One region of the Bacillus sp. UMB0893 genome, then DNA from elsewhere that is predicted to be linked to it. Evidence: riboswitches for the same ligand, from Rfam matches in the RefSeq annotation. Region 1 holds a riboswitch; each other region holds the start of a gene.
The links. Region 1 has a riboswitch for cobalamin ahead of metE (5-methyltetrahydropteroyltriglutamate--homocysteine S-methyltransferase). Riboswitches for the same ligand answer to the same signal wherever they lie in the genome.
Positions count from the first base shown of each region.

Region 1 (3,558 bases):
TTCAATCGAAATCACATCTGCATCTAAAGCATCGATTGCTTCGATAATATCTTCAAAATTAGAATAACACATATGAGTATGAATTTGTGTGTCCGGCTGAACGGACGCAGTTGAACGTTTAAAGGCTGTTACTGCATTTGATAAGTACTGCTCCCAGTTCTGCGTTTTTAATGGGAGACCTTCGCGGATAGCAGGTTCATCCACTTGAATCATCGCAATTCCTGCCTGTTCAAGAGCTTCAACCTCTTTACGGATACTGAGCGACAATTGGTTGAGCACATCCGTTTTAGGAATATCATTTCGCACGAATGACCAGTTTAAGATTGTAACAGGACCCGTCAGCATTCCTTTAACTGGTTTATCAGTCAAACTTTGAGCGAAAATGGTTTCTTTTACTGTCATCGGCTCCTCAAGTAAAACATCTCCGTAAATAACTGGCGGTCTGACACACCGCGAGCCATAGGATTGAACCCAGCCAAACGTTGTAATCGCAATTCCAGTTAACTTTTCGCCAAAAAATTCTACCATATCAGTTCGTTCAAACTCTCCGTGAACAAAAACGTCTAATTCCAGATTTTCCTGAATATCAATCCATTTTTTTATTTCTTGTTCTATATAATGATTATATTGCTCATCTGAACGTTCTCCTTTTCTCCATTTTAACCGTTCAGCACGAACCTCTTTTGTTTGCGGAAAGCTCCCGATTGTCGTTGTAGGCAGCAGCGGAAGGTTAAATCGCTTGCTTTGAAGCTTTTTGCGAAGCTCAGCTTCGGGTCTTTCAGTTGTGAACGTATCTAACTGCTTCATCGCTTTCTCAACTTCGATCTGGTTTCTAAGTGAAGAAGAAGATAAATTCTCAGTCGCCTTATCGTAATCGGAAAGTGCTCCATCCTCAGCTTCAAAGTTTAAAAATCTCGTTAAAAGCTCTAGTTCAGCAAGCTTTTCATCTGCAAAAGAAAGACCTTCTTTGACAAGATGATCAAGATTCTCTTCGGATTTGACTGTCACCGGCACATGAATAAGACTGCATGAAGGCTGAAGGATCAATCGTTCCCGGTCAACTGTCTCTAGAATGCTGTTTACTAGTTTTACTGTATTTTGAAGGGGCGCTTTCCAAACATTTCGTCCATCAATAATGCCTGCAGCAAGTACTTTATCCTTTGGAAACCCAGCTGTTTTCAGCTTTTCCAGCGACGCTCCGCTGTCATGAATAAAATCAAGACCAATTCCATCTACCGGCAGACTAACTAGTTCGCTAAAGTGGTCAACAGTTTCAAAATAAGTCTGTACAAGAAGCTTTGTCTTTGTTACCTTTTTTCGAATGGTTCCATAAACAGTTTTTGCTTTTGCAAAAAGAGAAGCATCTGCAGCTGGTGTTACAAATACAGGTTCATCGATCTGAATCCATTCTGCACCTGCATCTGCAAGGTCCTGAAGCACTTGGATATAGAGAGGAATTAGTTTATCCAGGACGGATTCCTTATTCGTCCCTTTTGATAGAGTGATTAAAGTTAGCGGACCTACAATAACAGGCTTGCCGTTAATACCCAGTTCTTCTTTTGCCTCATGGTATAGCTTCAGCAGCCGATTATTTGTTAGCTTAGGTTTTGACTCATCAAGCTCAGGAACAATATAATGATAGTTTGTGTTAAACCATTTTGTCATTTCAGCTGCCACTTCTTCTTTACTTCCGCGGGCTATTTCAAAATATGTACGCAGTGAATTGGCATCTTTCTCTTTAAATCTTTCTGGAATCAAGCCGAATAAGACCGCCGTATCCAACACATGATCGTAATAACTGAAATCTCCAATCGGAATGAGATTAATGCCATTATCCTTTTGCTTCTGCAAATGAGTCAGTCTGATTTCTTTCATGGATTGTTCAAATTGCTCCTCGGATAAATCACCTCTCCAGAACGTTTCAAGCGTCTTTTTCCATTCTCTCTTTTCACCAATTCTCGGATAGCCTAAATTTGAATTTACAATGCTCATAGCCGTTCCCCCATTTCTTAACGTTACTCAACTTCAATGTGCATAAAAAAACTCTCTTGCATGAAGAGAGTTTGATGGACACAGTTAACTTGTGTTGAGACACAAGACAGGTTTCAACATATCGCATCACCCTCCCTATTTCGCGTAGGCATGAAGTGCATACGATAGGCAGGTCTCCTGACTCAGGTTCATTGTATTCTATTCCCTTCCCATTTTTCATTCGGAAAAACAGTGGGCTCTTATAGAATTCTCCCCATTACAGTGGCGCGACCGCGTCGGATTTTCACCGATCTTCCCTTTTAAGCTAAGACAGAATCTTCTTCTTGCCATTAGCACCTATCGCTTAAAAATATTAAATTTTTTAAATAAATGAATAATTGTTTTTAAGCATATCTGAAGTTTCGCTTTCGTGCAAGTATTTTATCGCAGATTATCTGACACTAAGACCATCAGAACAAAAGCGCAGGCGCCTTGGTCAGCGCAGGCATGGCAGATCCGCTCTGGCCGGGGAGGTTGGCGCGGTAGCTCGACGCAGATAACTTTATTTTATTTTCCACAATCTATTACCTTTTATTATTTCCTAAACTACAATTGAATTTTCAGCTTAGGGACTCTTCTGATATGCTTAGCACCTTCCACTTTGCAGCTTCATAGAATCCAAGATTCTTATAGAGATTTTCAGCTTCCGGGTTGTTATAAAACAAATATATAGACTTATTTTCTCCAGCCAGATCATGACAGATCGCCTGTATGACGTCTGATGCATAGCCCTTTCTGCGATAAACGAGCGGAGTAGCTACACCAACAATAATCGCTGTTTCACTGCTTTCGATGAAAACTCCAGCAGTCGACACCATTTTTCCTTCTTCCTCCCGGTAGAATACTATTAATTTGCCTGATTCAATGTTTTGAAAATGATCACTGGCAAAGAAATCCTCATTCGGGCCAATCATTTTATATTCATCGACCTCCATGAACAAGTCATATAGCCTCCTGCACTCTTCAAGGCTGGTAATCTTTTTGACCCCTTTTGGAAATTGCAAATCATAGGAACCGCTGTACCGAAGCATGCAGGATTCGCTTTCAAGATCCATTTTGAAGTGATCTTTAAAGCGATCGACTATTTCTTTTTTCCCAACAATTTTCCGGATGCCGCTTTCCTGAATGATCACTGTAAAATCACCCAATGGCAGATCTGGAACTGCGCAGTAATAATAGATTTTCTCTGGGTAAATCATCAAAATAGCATTCAAATGGCCCTCCTGATATTGACCGTAAATCATCATATGTTCTTCTGTTAAGTCTTCTATGATTAAGGCATTCAAGACATGATCTGTCTGTAATAACACAGCTGCATGAGAGTATTCTTCTTTATCTATCAGCTTTATAAAATGTTGGCCCATTTATTCTCTCCTGGATTATGATTTTATAAGTCTTTTAGAATATTCTATCATTCTCTAGTGAATATGATATATATTTTAATAGATAGATTTATTTTCCTATACTGATGCAGGTACGGTGAAAGCGAAATGGATATGAAGGACGTATTACTTAATTTTTTACTCG
Region 1 is NZ_PKLB01000002.1:341,861-345,418, forward strand. Features, by position in the region: gene metE (5-methyltetrahydropteroyltriglutamate--homocysteine S-methyltransferase) at 1-1,992, opposite strand, end outside; cobalamin riboswitch at 2,143-2,347, opposite strand; gene CYJ36_RS07345 (GNAT family N-acetyltransferase) at 2,592-3,395, opposite strand.

Region 2 (3,558 bases), 170 kb from region 1:
AGTTGGAATTGTAACTGGAATTTCTGGACCATTATGGCTGACTGTGGAATTAGAAGGTTTCGCTGGACATGCAGGATCTGTACCAATGCATATGCGGCAGGATGCGTTAGTTGGTGCAGCCAAAATTGTTGTTGCCCTTAATGAATTAGCGGGCCAGGATGTGGAAGCACCAACAGTCGGTACAGTTGGAAGCATGAACATATTTCCTGACTCCAGAAACATTATTCCAGAGAAGGTCCAATTCACCATTGACTTAAGAGATATTGAGATTGAAAGACGGAATCAAATGGAAGAGAAATTAAGAAAAAAAATACATGACATAGCAGAATACCATGATTTAACCTATAAAATTATTGAAGATACAAATAGTGAACCCCGATATTGTTCTGAAAGAATTATGCAAGTCATGAGGAACGAAAGCAGTGAAATGGGATTAAAACCAATTGAATTAATGAGCGGACCCTTTCACGATTCACTGGCCATGTCCTACGAATGTGAATATGGAATGATCTTTGTTCGATGTAAAGACGGGATTAGCCATAATCCAAAAGAGTATTCAACAATGGAAGATATCTCACTTGGTGCAGAACTTTTGTATCGGACAGCAATAAAAATAGCGCTTGATAACGAATAGCCTCTTATCATTTTGCGGCATCTTTATCTGCAGACAATAATCGTCGGTATCCTAGTATTTAATAGGAGCTGACGATTTTTGTTTGTTAGATTCTTTACATAGGAATATTGAGATACTATTATGAAGATTAGGCTATCGATAAAACAGCTGAATTCAAACGTGAATTTAACGAAGAAAATGAATGATCCAACTATTGAAAGTGATGTGATGAATAGGATGGTAAAAAAAATCGCTCTATCATGGAGCGGCGGCAAAGATGGCTGTATGGCGCTCCATAAGCTTATACAACAAGGTCATGAGATTGTTTGTCTAATAACAACTGTACCAGCAGAGATCGGAAGAACGTTTGGCCATGGAGAAAAAATGGAAGCCATACAGTTTCAAAGCGAGGCATTAGGAATTCCGGTCCATTTCATAGAATGCACATTTGAAGGATATACGCAGAGTTTTATAGACGCACTTAAACACTTGAAGAAAAAATACAGCCTTACAAGTGCAGCTTTCGGGGATTTATATCTAGATGAACACCGCACCTGGGGAGAAAAGGTTACAGACTCAGCGGGAGTAGAAGCACTTTACCCGCTATGGATGGAGAAAAAGGAAGCAGCGCAAGCTCTTCAAGCATTTGCAAACAGCGGATATAAAGCAGTCATCATAAGAACTCAGAATGATGTGCTTGATGATACATGGCTTGGCAAGGAAATTGATCAGGAACTAATCGAAAGAATGCACTCACAGCCGATATGTCCTATGGGTGAGGCAGGTGAGTATCATACCTTTGTGTTTGATGGGCCATTATTTAAAAAGACGATTGAACTGAGATTTGGAGAGAAACTTCAAATGGAGACAACAACGCGCCTCGAGCTTGAGGATTTAACAATGATCTCTAAATAACCTGAATCAGATATTCTTTTGGAAGGCAAAAAAGAATTTGATGACATTTCCAGATGAATAGATTACAATGAACAAAAAAATATGATTCTTTAAAAGTGCCTAATTGCTAGGATAATAGGGAAACCGGTGAAAATCCGGTGCAGCCCCCGCTACTGTAAACGCAGATTCGTTTGAAATGCCCACTGACTTGAAGAGTCGGGAAGGGTCAAACGGAAATGAAGCGTGAAGCCAGGAGACCTGCTTTTAAAGTTTTTGCTTGTTTTTCGGTGGGAAGAATAAGTCAGGAACCCTTATTGTGCGTTTTATTTAGCTTATTAAAGGCCTTGACTGACTTCAGTTCAAGGTCTTTTTTATATTTATTATTAAAAGATGGGAGATGGATGGGTAACAGTGAATGATCAAAATGGAAGAATACTTGTTTATACGGGGAATGGCAAAGGTAAAACTACGGCAGCCATTGGACTTGCCGTTCGGGCGATTGGAAGAGATATGAAAGTCTCCATGCTGCAATTTATTAAATCACCTGATAGAACCTATGGAGAAAAAAATGTACTTGAAAAACTAAACGGTGCAGAAATCCATCAGCTCGGCGTTGGATTTACATGGACAAAAACACCTGATGAGCACCGGCAAGCGTTAAAATCTGCATGGAATCTTGCTAAGGAAAAAATTATGTGCGGGAAGTATAATCTCGTCATTCTCGATGAAATCAATAATGCACTGGCGATACATACTTTTCCGATAAATGATGTACTGCCGATTGAGGAAGTCATACATACGATTAAAAATCGTCCTCCACATGTTCATGTTGTTCTTACAGGAAGAGATGCAAAAGACGAAATAAAGGAGATCGCTGACCTTGTGTCTGTGATCAATGTGGAAAAGCACTACTATGATGAAGGTGTAGAGGCGATTTATGGGATTGAATATTGAGGCTTCGGATGAACAAGGTCTTTCTAAAACAATGAAGCTGATGATACAGGGCACACACTCCGATGCCGGTAAAAGCATGCTGGTCACTGCACTTTGCCGAATTTTTTATCAAGACGGATTTAAAACAGCACCTTTCAAATCACAAAATATGGCCTTAAACTCTTATATTACGAAAGATGGCAAAGAAATTGGCAGAGCCCAGGGTGTGCAGGCGGAAGCGGCTGCTATTGAAGCTACGACCGATATGAACCCTATTTTGATCAAGCCTTCCAAAGAAATGGAATCCCAAGTGGTTTTTCATGGGAAGCCATTTGCCAATATGAAAGCTGCCCAGTATAGAGAAGATTTTTTTCAAATAGGTTTGCGTGCGATTAAAGAGTCACTTCTAAATCTATCAAAAGACTATGAAGTTATCGTTATTGAAGGGGCTGGTTCTCCTGCTGAAATCAATTTAAATGATCGCGAGCTCGTAAATATGAGAGTCGCAGCTCTTTCAGATGCTCCTGTGATCCTAATTGGCGATATTGATAAAGGCGGCGTCTTTGCCAGTCTCGTAGGAACACTCCAGCTTCTTTCTCCAGAAGACCGAAAGCGGGTGACTGGAGTCGTCATCAATAAATTCAGAGGTGATCTATCATTGCTTCAGCCTGGACTAGACTGGTTTGAGGAGTATACTGGTCTTCCTGTGCTTGGGGTGATTCCATTTTTGCCTGATCTTGAAATTGATGGTGAAGATTCACTAGTGCTAAACCAGTATTCGCAAGGAACAAATAATGAGGCTGAGCTGGATATTGCGGTTCTCTCTTACCCAAGAATGTCTAACTTTACAGATATTGATCCATTAAGACTGGAGCCAGATGTAAATATCAGGTTTGTAAAAAAAGCTTCGCAGTTTGGAAATCCGGATTGCATTATTCTTCCGGGAACAAAAAACACGGCAGAAGATTTATTGTTTTTACAGCAAACAGGGCTCCTTGAAAAAATAAATTCTTCTTTCAAAAAAGGAATCTATATCGCAGGAATCTGCGGAGGCTTTCAAATGCTCGGGGATAAACTGATTGATCCAAATGGCATTGAATCCATTTATCAAGAGCTTG
Region 2 is NZ_PKLB01000002.1:175,805-179,362, reverse strand. Features, by position in the region: gene CYJ36_RS06535 (M20 family metallo-hydrolase) at 1-634, shown strand, start outside; gene CYJ36_RS06530 (diphthine--ammonia ligase) at 755-1,528, shown strand; cobalamin riboswitch at 1,605-1,787, shown strand; gene CYJ36_RS06525 (cob(I)yrinic acid a,c-diamide adenosyltransferase) at 1,898-2,461, shown strand; gene CYJ36_RS06520 (cobyric acid synthase) at 2,445-3,558, shown strand, end outside.
Region 2: another riboswitch for cobalamin. It lies ahead of CYJ36_RS06525 (cob(I)yrinic acid a,c-diamide adenosyltransferase); the one in region 1 lies ahead of metE (5-methyltetrahydropteroyltriglutamate--homocysteine S-methyltransferase).

Region 3 (3,558 bases), on a different contig from region 1:
CATCCCACGGCAAATTTCCTGATGAATAATTTCTGCTTTCAAAATACTCGCCGCTATGCCATTTTGAACCTTCGAATACTGGATAGGATCCTTTTTCTGCAGCAAGGTTCATGCTTGCCTGGATGGTATAGAATGCGATCTCTTCATATAATTTGTCCGCATAGCGAACAGCTTCATCGTCTTCCCATTTCAAGCGTTTTAAAGCAAGCAGGTGATGCCAGCCGAATGTTCCCAGTCCAACTGCACGGTATTTTTGATTTGTCAGTTTAGCCTGCATAACAGGGATGTCATTTAAATCAATGACATTATCGAGCATTCTGACCTGTATGGCAATGAGACGCTCTAAGACTTCATCTGTGGCTGCTCTTGCCAGGTTAATAGATGATAAGTTGCAGACAACAAAGTCTCCAGGTGTTTTAACTGTGATGATTTTGCCGTCTTCTGTATATTGTTCATCCATCGTTGTTGCACTTTGATTTTGGGTAATTTCCGTACAAAGGTTGCTGCAATAAACCATGCCTTTATGGGAATTGGGATTGCTGCGGTTGACCTCATCACGATAGAACATGAACGGCGTACCTGATTCAAGCTGGCCTTTCATGATGCCTTTCATAATATCGATGGCCGGGACCGTTTCTTTTGATAGATCAGGATGGTTGACGCATTCCCAATATTTTTCGCGGAATGAACCAAAACCTTTCCCTTCATCGTAGAAATCTTCTAATGAAAAGCCCATTACTTTTCGGACTTCATGCGGGTCGAATAAATGCCATTCGCCTCGGTTTTCAGCCTGTTCCATGAAAAGATCAGGTAAGCATACTCCCGTAAATAAATCGTGTGTTCTTAAGCGTTCATCTCCATTGTTCAGCTTAGAATCAAGGAATGAGAAAATATCTTTATGCCAAACGTCCAAGTAGACGGCAATAGCTCCTTTCCTTTGGCCAAGCTGATCAACACTGACGGCTGTGTTGTTAAGCTGCTTCATCCATGGAATGACTCCGGAGGACACCCCTTTAAAGCCTTTAATATCACTTCCGCGGCTGCGGATTTTTCCTAAGTAAACTCCGATGCCGCCGCCTGATTTAGACAGATTGGCAATATCTGTATTGCTGTCAAAAATGCCTTGCAGACTATCATCTACTGTATCTATAAAACAGCTTGATAGCTGTCCAACAGGCTTTCCGGCATTTGACAATGTTGGTGTGGCAACCGTCATATAAAGATTGCTGAGTGCCCAGTAGGCTTCTTTAACAAGATGCAGGCGGTGCTCTGTTTTTTCTTTTGCCATTAGTGTCATGGCAATGACAAGATAGCGTTCCTGAGGCAATTCGTATATTTTTTTATCAAAATCTCTTGCTAAATAGCGATCAGACAAGGTGCGAAGGCCAATGTATGTAAAAAGCCTGTCTTTTTCAGGCTGAATGATTGCAGACAGATTTTCAATTTCCTCGGCGGAATATGCTTGCAGCAGGAGAGAGCTATAAATTCCTTTTTTCGACAAGGTTTCTACTAAATTTAAAAATGATCCATATCCTTCTGACTGTCCGCGATTGACTGCTGCTTCCCTATATAGCTTTCTTAAATAAATACGCGCACAAAAGTAAGTCCATTGCGGCTCGTGTTCGCTAATATTGGAAAGTCCCTCTAAGATTAGAAGATTAGTAATTTGAGCAGTGGCATAAGTGTCGCGTCCTTCTATGCTCTGTATAATTCTAGTGCTGTAAGCATCCAGGTCAAGCTCTGGAAAGTCTTGTCCGATTTCATCTATGAAATCTTTTAATCGTTGTTCAGAAAATGGAGCTTGTTCAAGAGTCAGTTCATTAAAAATAACAGTTGCCGTTTTGGTTGCCATGTGACATCCTCCTCACAAAATAAGAAAAAGCGGAAAGCCGCTGAATTTCTGTAAAAAAAAATCCGCTCAGGGACATGAGCGGATCAAACGATAGAATAAAAGGGTGTATTCCTATTATTAACCATCGTTTCATTTCCTCAATCCCCGAAGAATTCGAAACTAAAGCAAGTAATTGGCAGGTCTCCTGACTTGTGATCATTCTGTGCTGAGTCCTTCCCATACTTAAATCTCGTATAGTGGTATTCCCAGTTCGTCACACTTACAGTTGCGGGGACAGTTCCGGATTCTCACCGGATTCCCTTTTAAGCCATAAAAATGGCACCTTCGCTTGCTGTTGTTTTTCAATATGTAGTATGTTTGTTTTTTATTAATATCAATATGTTGTGTTGTTGGCTATTATTATCATAATGGACAGCTAAAGAAATTTCAACAGAAATTTTTTAGAACTTTAAATAAAAATTGAAAATTGTTTTACAGACCAACGTGTTTCATCATAACATAAAGAGAGGAAGTTTATCATTAATTAACAAAGGAGCCTTTAACATGTACATACTTTTAAACGGTGAATTCAAGCAGAAAAATGAAGTTTCCATTGATTTTGAAGACAGAGGCTATCAGTTTGGTGACGGTGTGTACGAGGTGATTCGAGTATACAATGGCACATTTTTTGCTATGAAAGAGCATATGGAACGATTCGTGAGAAGTGCAAACGAAATTAAGATCGCACTTCCACTGTCAGAAGAAGAGCTTTCAGTGCAGTTAAATGAGCTCCTTTTGAAAAATCAGGTGCAAGATGGAGCAGTCTACATGCAAATTACTCGAGGCGTAACAGGGAGGAAGCACCTTTTCCCAGGAAAAGACGTTAAGCCTCAAATTGTGGCTTATCCCATTCCTTGTTCAAAGCCTGTATCAGAGCAGGAAAAAGGAATTAAATTGCATTTGATGGAGGATGTCCGCTGGCTCCGATGCGACATAAAAAGTTTGAATTTACTTGGGAATGTTCTTGCCAAGCAGGAAGCATTTGAAAAAGGGGCATATGAAGCGCTGCTGCACCGGAGTGAGCATATAACGGAAGGATCTTCATCCAATTTTTACGGAATAAGGGACGGAGTAGTTTATACTCATCCTGCTAATAACTTGATCTTGAATGGCATCACACGAATGAAAGTCGTTGAGCTGTGTGAAAAAAACGGTTTAAAGCTTATCGAAGAAATGATCAAAGTAGAAGATCTTGTAAATCTTGATGAAGCTTTTATTACTTCAACAACAAGTGAAGTCATTCCTGTTATTGAGGTTGACTCAACGAAAGTCGGTAAGGGAGTACCTGGGCCGGTAACGAGGGAGCTTCAGCGGCTGTTTGAGGATATGATAATAAATGAAGAGAAAGTATTTGGAAAAGGCATTTAGGTATTTATTTTCCAATTAGAAAAACCGCTTGAAAACGTTCAAGCGGTTTTTTCTGATTTTATCGTATAGGAAATTATAAAAGGTATTAGTTGTGGATAATGAAATAAAGTTATCTGCTTCCAGCTCCGTCGCCTAACTCACTGTGAAAAAGACATTTGCTCAGGAGAAGGCAAAAGTGCAATTCCTATTTTCTTCGCGAGCTGACCAAGTCGCCTCCGCTTTTGTGCTTAGGCTGCCATTATTTGTTCAGCCTTTCTTCTATCAGGAAGAAACCCGAACAATATGCTGAACAAAGGTGA
Region 3 is NZ_PKLB01000005.1:171,971-175,528, reverse strand. Features, by position in the region: gene CYJ36_RS12645 (ribonucleoside-diphosphate reductase subunit alpha) at 1-1,852, opposite strand, end outside; cobalamin riboswitch at 2,009-2,193, opposite strand; gene dat (D-amino-acid transaminase) at 2,396-3,259, shown strand; gene nhaC (Na+/H+ antiporter NhaC) at 3,487-3,558, opposite strand, start outside.
Region 3: another riboswitch for cobalamin. It lies ahead of CYJ36_RS12645 (ribonucleoside-diphosphate reductase subunit alpha); the one in region 1 lies ahead of metE (5-methyltetrahydropteroyltriglutamate--homocysteine S-methyltransferase).

Region 4 (3,558 bases), on a different contig from region 1:
ACATCTTTAGAACCGAGCCGTGCATTTGCCACTCTTGCAGCTGCAAAGAAATAGTCTGAGAGCCTATTCATGTAGGTTAAAACTTGATCATTAATCTCTGTTTGCTTCTGCAAGGATACAATGCACCGTTCTGCACGTCTTGCTACTGTTCTTGCGATGTGAATAGCCGATGCTGCCTGTGTGCCGCCTGGAAGGATAAAACGCTGTAATGGAGGTGCTTCTGCGGTATATTGATCAATTCTTTCTTCCAGAAATGCAACCATGTCAGCCGTTGTTTTATACGGATGTTTCTGCTTGCCATGAATAACGGCGAGATCGCTGCCGCAATCAAATAGCTCATGCTGTATCTTTTCAAATTCATGATACAGATCAATCAGGTTTCCCCCCTGAAGCCATGTCATCGCAAGTCCTACAAATGAATTGACTTCATCAATTGTGCCGTATGCTTCGACTCTTAAATCATCTTTATCGACCCGTCCTCCTATAATGCTTGTTTTTCCTTTATCGCCGGTTCGTGTATATAAGTTCATTTAAAACAGCCCCTTTATTTTTATAGGCTCTTTTCGTAAACATTGTAGCTTTTGCAAGTGAGTAAAAAATCGGGTTTTAGACTTTTTACACTAGTTACGGCAGTGCTTATGCAATAACCACAGGCAAAGCAACAATCAATGCGAACAGAGCTTTTATATAAGAAAAGAGCGACACGTCGCTCTTTTAAGTTTACTGCATAGTTATGCCAAAATCCTTTTTATTCAAGAAATACTGAAACGTTTTGTACATGACAGGGTACAGCACGATAAAGAAGATGCCATTTCCAATTGCATGCGCTGTATCAAATGGCAATCCCGCCAGATAATAAGCTAAACCATTTTCTGTTAAAACAAACATATTCAGAGACACAACAAATCCAAAGAAATATCCAGACAGCACGGCAACTGGTGTAAAAACAAAGAGTCTTTTTGATGTAATATATTTCCCTAAAACACCTGAGATCAATGCAACCGCGCCCCAGGCCAGCATTTGCCAGATCGTCCACATTCCCATACCGAGCAGCAAATTACTGACGAAGCAGCCTAATACAGCTACGATGATTCCGTTAATAGGACCAATCAAAATCGAAGTAATGATGATGATGGCGGTCATTGGCTGGATGTTTGGAACAAATTGAAATGCCAGTCTCCCTATCACTGATAATGCTATCAATAACGAAAGCAGACTGATTCTTCTAGTCGTCATTCTGAGCTCCCGGCTTACTCATAATTTCTTAAATCAAATTCTATTTTATCTCCATCTTTAAGCTCGATTTCATTTGCACCTGTCATCGCATCTTCACCATTAACGACAAGATGCCAGTATGTTTTTTCGCTCTCGCTAGCCTTGATTCCATCGATGCCGTTAATAAAACCCCCGGCTTCTTCCACTTCAAAGTTTTCTTTCATGACATCCATAAGAGTCTGTCCTTCTTTGATGGCAACTTCTTTTGAATCGACTTCCTCTTCCATATTGTTTTTAGTCAAGGCAACAGTGGCTTTTGTTTCTTCAGCTGTTTCCTTATTTTCAGCTGCCTGCTCTGAATTTGATGTTTCTTTTTTAGGCTCTTCTGCAGTATTTGCACAAGCCCCCATTACCATTAAAAGTAATATTCCTAGTAACCCAAAAACCTTTTTCACAAACAATCTCTCCTTTTATGTATCCATCTATATTGTATAGCTTAAAACAAAAAATGAAAAAGCCCATCTTGGAGGATGGGCTTAAAAACGGCATATGAAGATTCTGAAGGTGAATGCAAAGACAGAATCTTGCCGTCTCTATGCTCAACCCCCGAAGAATACAAACTTTGTAAGAGATTAGGCAGGTCTACTGACTATTGCTTCATTCTAACTGATCCTTCCCATACAACAAACAGCATAGCTATGCCATTGGATTATACAGTGGATATTTTCAGGTCGTCGGCAAATACAGTTGCGGGGACAGTTCAGGCTTTTCACCTGATTCCCTATTAAGCGGCAAGCACCTATATCTCAAAATATTTAATTATGTTAATTCAGTATTATTTTACAAAAAAATCCTCACAGCTTCAACAGAAAATTCAGACGGTGTTCCTTATGAAACAAGAATTTTCGTCACATTCTTTCAGAATCATCGCTTTTTCGTGGCAGATAGAAGCTGAAGGTTGTGCCTTCATTTACTTTGCTGTGCACTGTTATCGTTCCTAAATGTGCATCTACGATATTTTTTGCAATCGCAAGACCCAAACCAGTTCCAGAACGGCCTCTTGTTCTTGCTTTATCTGCTTTATAAAATCGTTCAAACACAAATGGCAAATCTTCCTCCACAATTCCTGTACCGGTATCCTTCACATCGATTTTTATTCCGTGAGACACACTCTGTACATGAATTTCGACAGAACCGCCTTCAAGCGTATGTCTAATGGCATTATCAACTAAATTGGTAAGGACTTGTTCAATCTTGTCAGGATCAAGCACAAATTCCGGCTCAACTAAGATGACAGATGAGGATAAAGAAATTTTCTTATCCTTTGCCAGCCCCTGAAATTTACGATTAATTTTTTCTATAAATTCATGGATGGAGATTTCCTCATAATTTAGAGTAATATGTCCAGCTTCCATTCGGGCGAGGTCAAGAAGATCGTTCACGAGTCTTCCCATACGAAGTGACTCATCGTAAATGACTTGAGCAATTTCTTTCTTTTCCTCTTCAGAACTTGCTATATCGTCTACAATGGCTTCGCTGTATCCTTGAAGCATCGCAATCGGTGTTCTTAGCTCATGACTGACATTCGCAATAAAGTCTTTCCTCAGCTTATCCAGTCTTCTCTCCTCAGTCATATCTCTGAGGACCGCAACCGCACCGCGGACATATGACTGGTTATATAGCGGACTCATAACCATGACCCAGCTTCTGCCCTGCAAATTCACTTCCACGATATGCTCTTTCTCCGTATTGACCACTCGCTGAAATAATTCTTTTGCTTCTGGCGGAATTTCCTCACCTTCATTGATTTGCATTTTTTGCTCGTAATACCATGCCTGTAAAAACCGTTCCGCAGGAGGATTTGTTACAAGAATCGTGCCATCAATGTTGAGCGTGATTACGCCGTCTGCCATACTGCTTAAAATGCTTGTCAGGTGCTCTTTTTCCTGATTGAGCGCATTAATGTTGAATTTAAGCTGTCGGCCCATTTGATTAAAGGCTATGGCAAGTTCGCCAATCTCATCATGACTTAAAATCGGCACCTTTGTATCAAATTTCCCTCTTGTCAGCTCTTGTGTCACTTCACGCATTTTTCTAAGCGGATAAGTGATTCTTGTTGAGAGAAAAAAGGCGAAAATGGTTGTCAAAATGATCGCAATTCCGGCAGCAAGCAAAATATACTTTGTCGTATTCTTTGTTGTTTCATGAACTGCAAGGAGGGATTGCGACATAAATACAGCGCCATATTCTCCATTCTTACGTTCATATGGTACACCTACGACCAGCACTTCATCATTATTAGCCGTATTCAATTTTTCTTCTTCAGACAGTTCCGCAAGCTTG
Region 4 is NZ_PKLB01000007.1:48,532-52,089, reverse strand. Features, by position in the region: gene CYJ36_RS15700 (cob(I)yrinic acid a,c-diamide adenosyltransferase) at 1-530, opposite strand, end outside; gene CYJ36_RS15695 (ECF transporter S component) at 721-1,236, opposite strand; gene CYJ36_RS15690 (DUF4430 domain-containing protein) at 1,251-1,670, opposite strand; cobalamin riboswitch at 1,834-2,034, opposite strand; gene CYJ36_RS15685 (ATP-binding protein) at 2,124-3,558, opposite strand, start outside.
Region 4: another riboswitch for cobalamin. It lies ahead of CYJ36_RS15690 (DUF4430 domain-containing protein); the one in region 1 lies ahead of metE (5-methyltetrahydropteroyltriglutamate--homocysteine S-methyltransferase).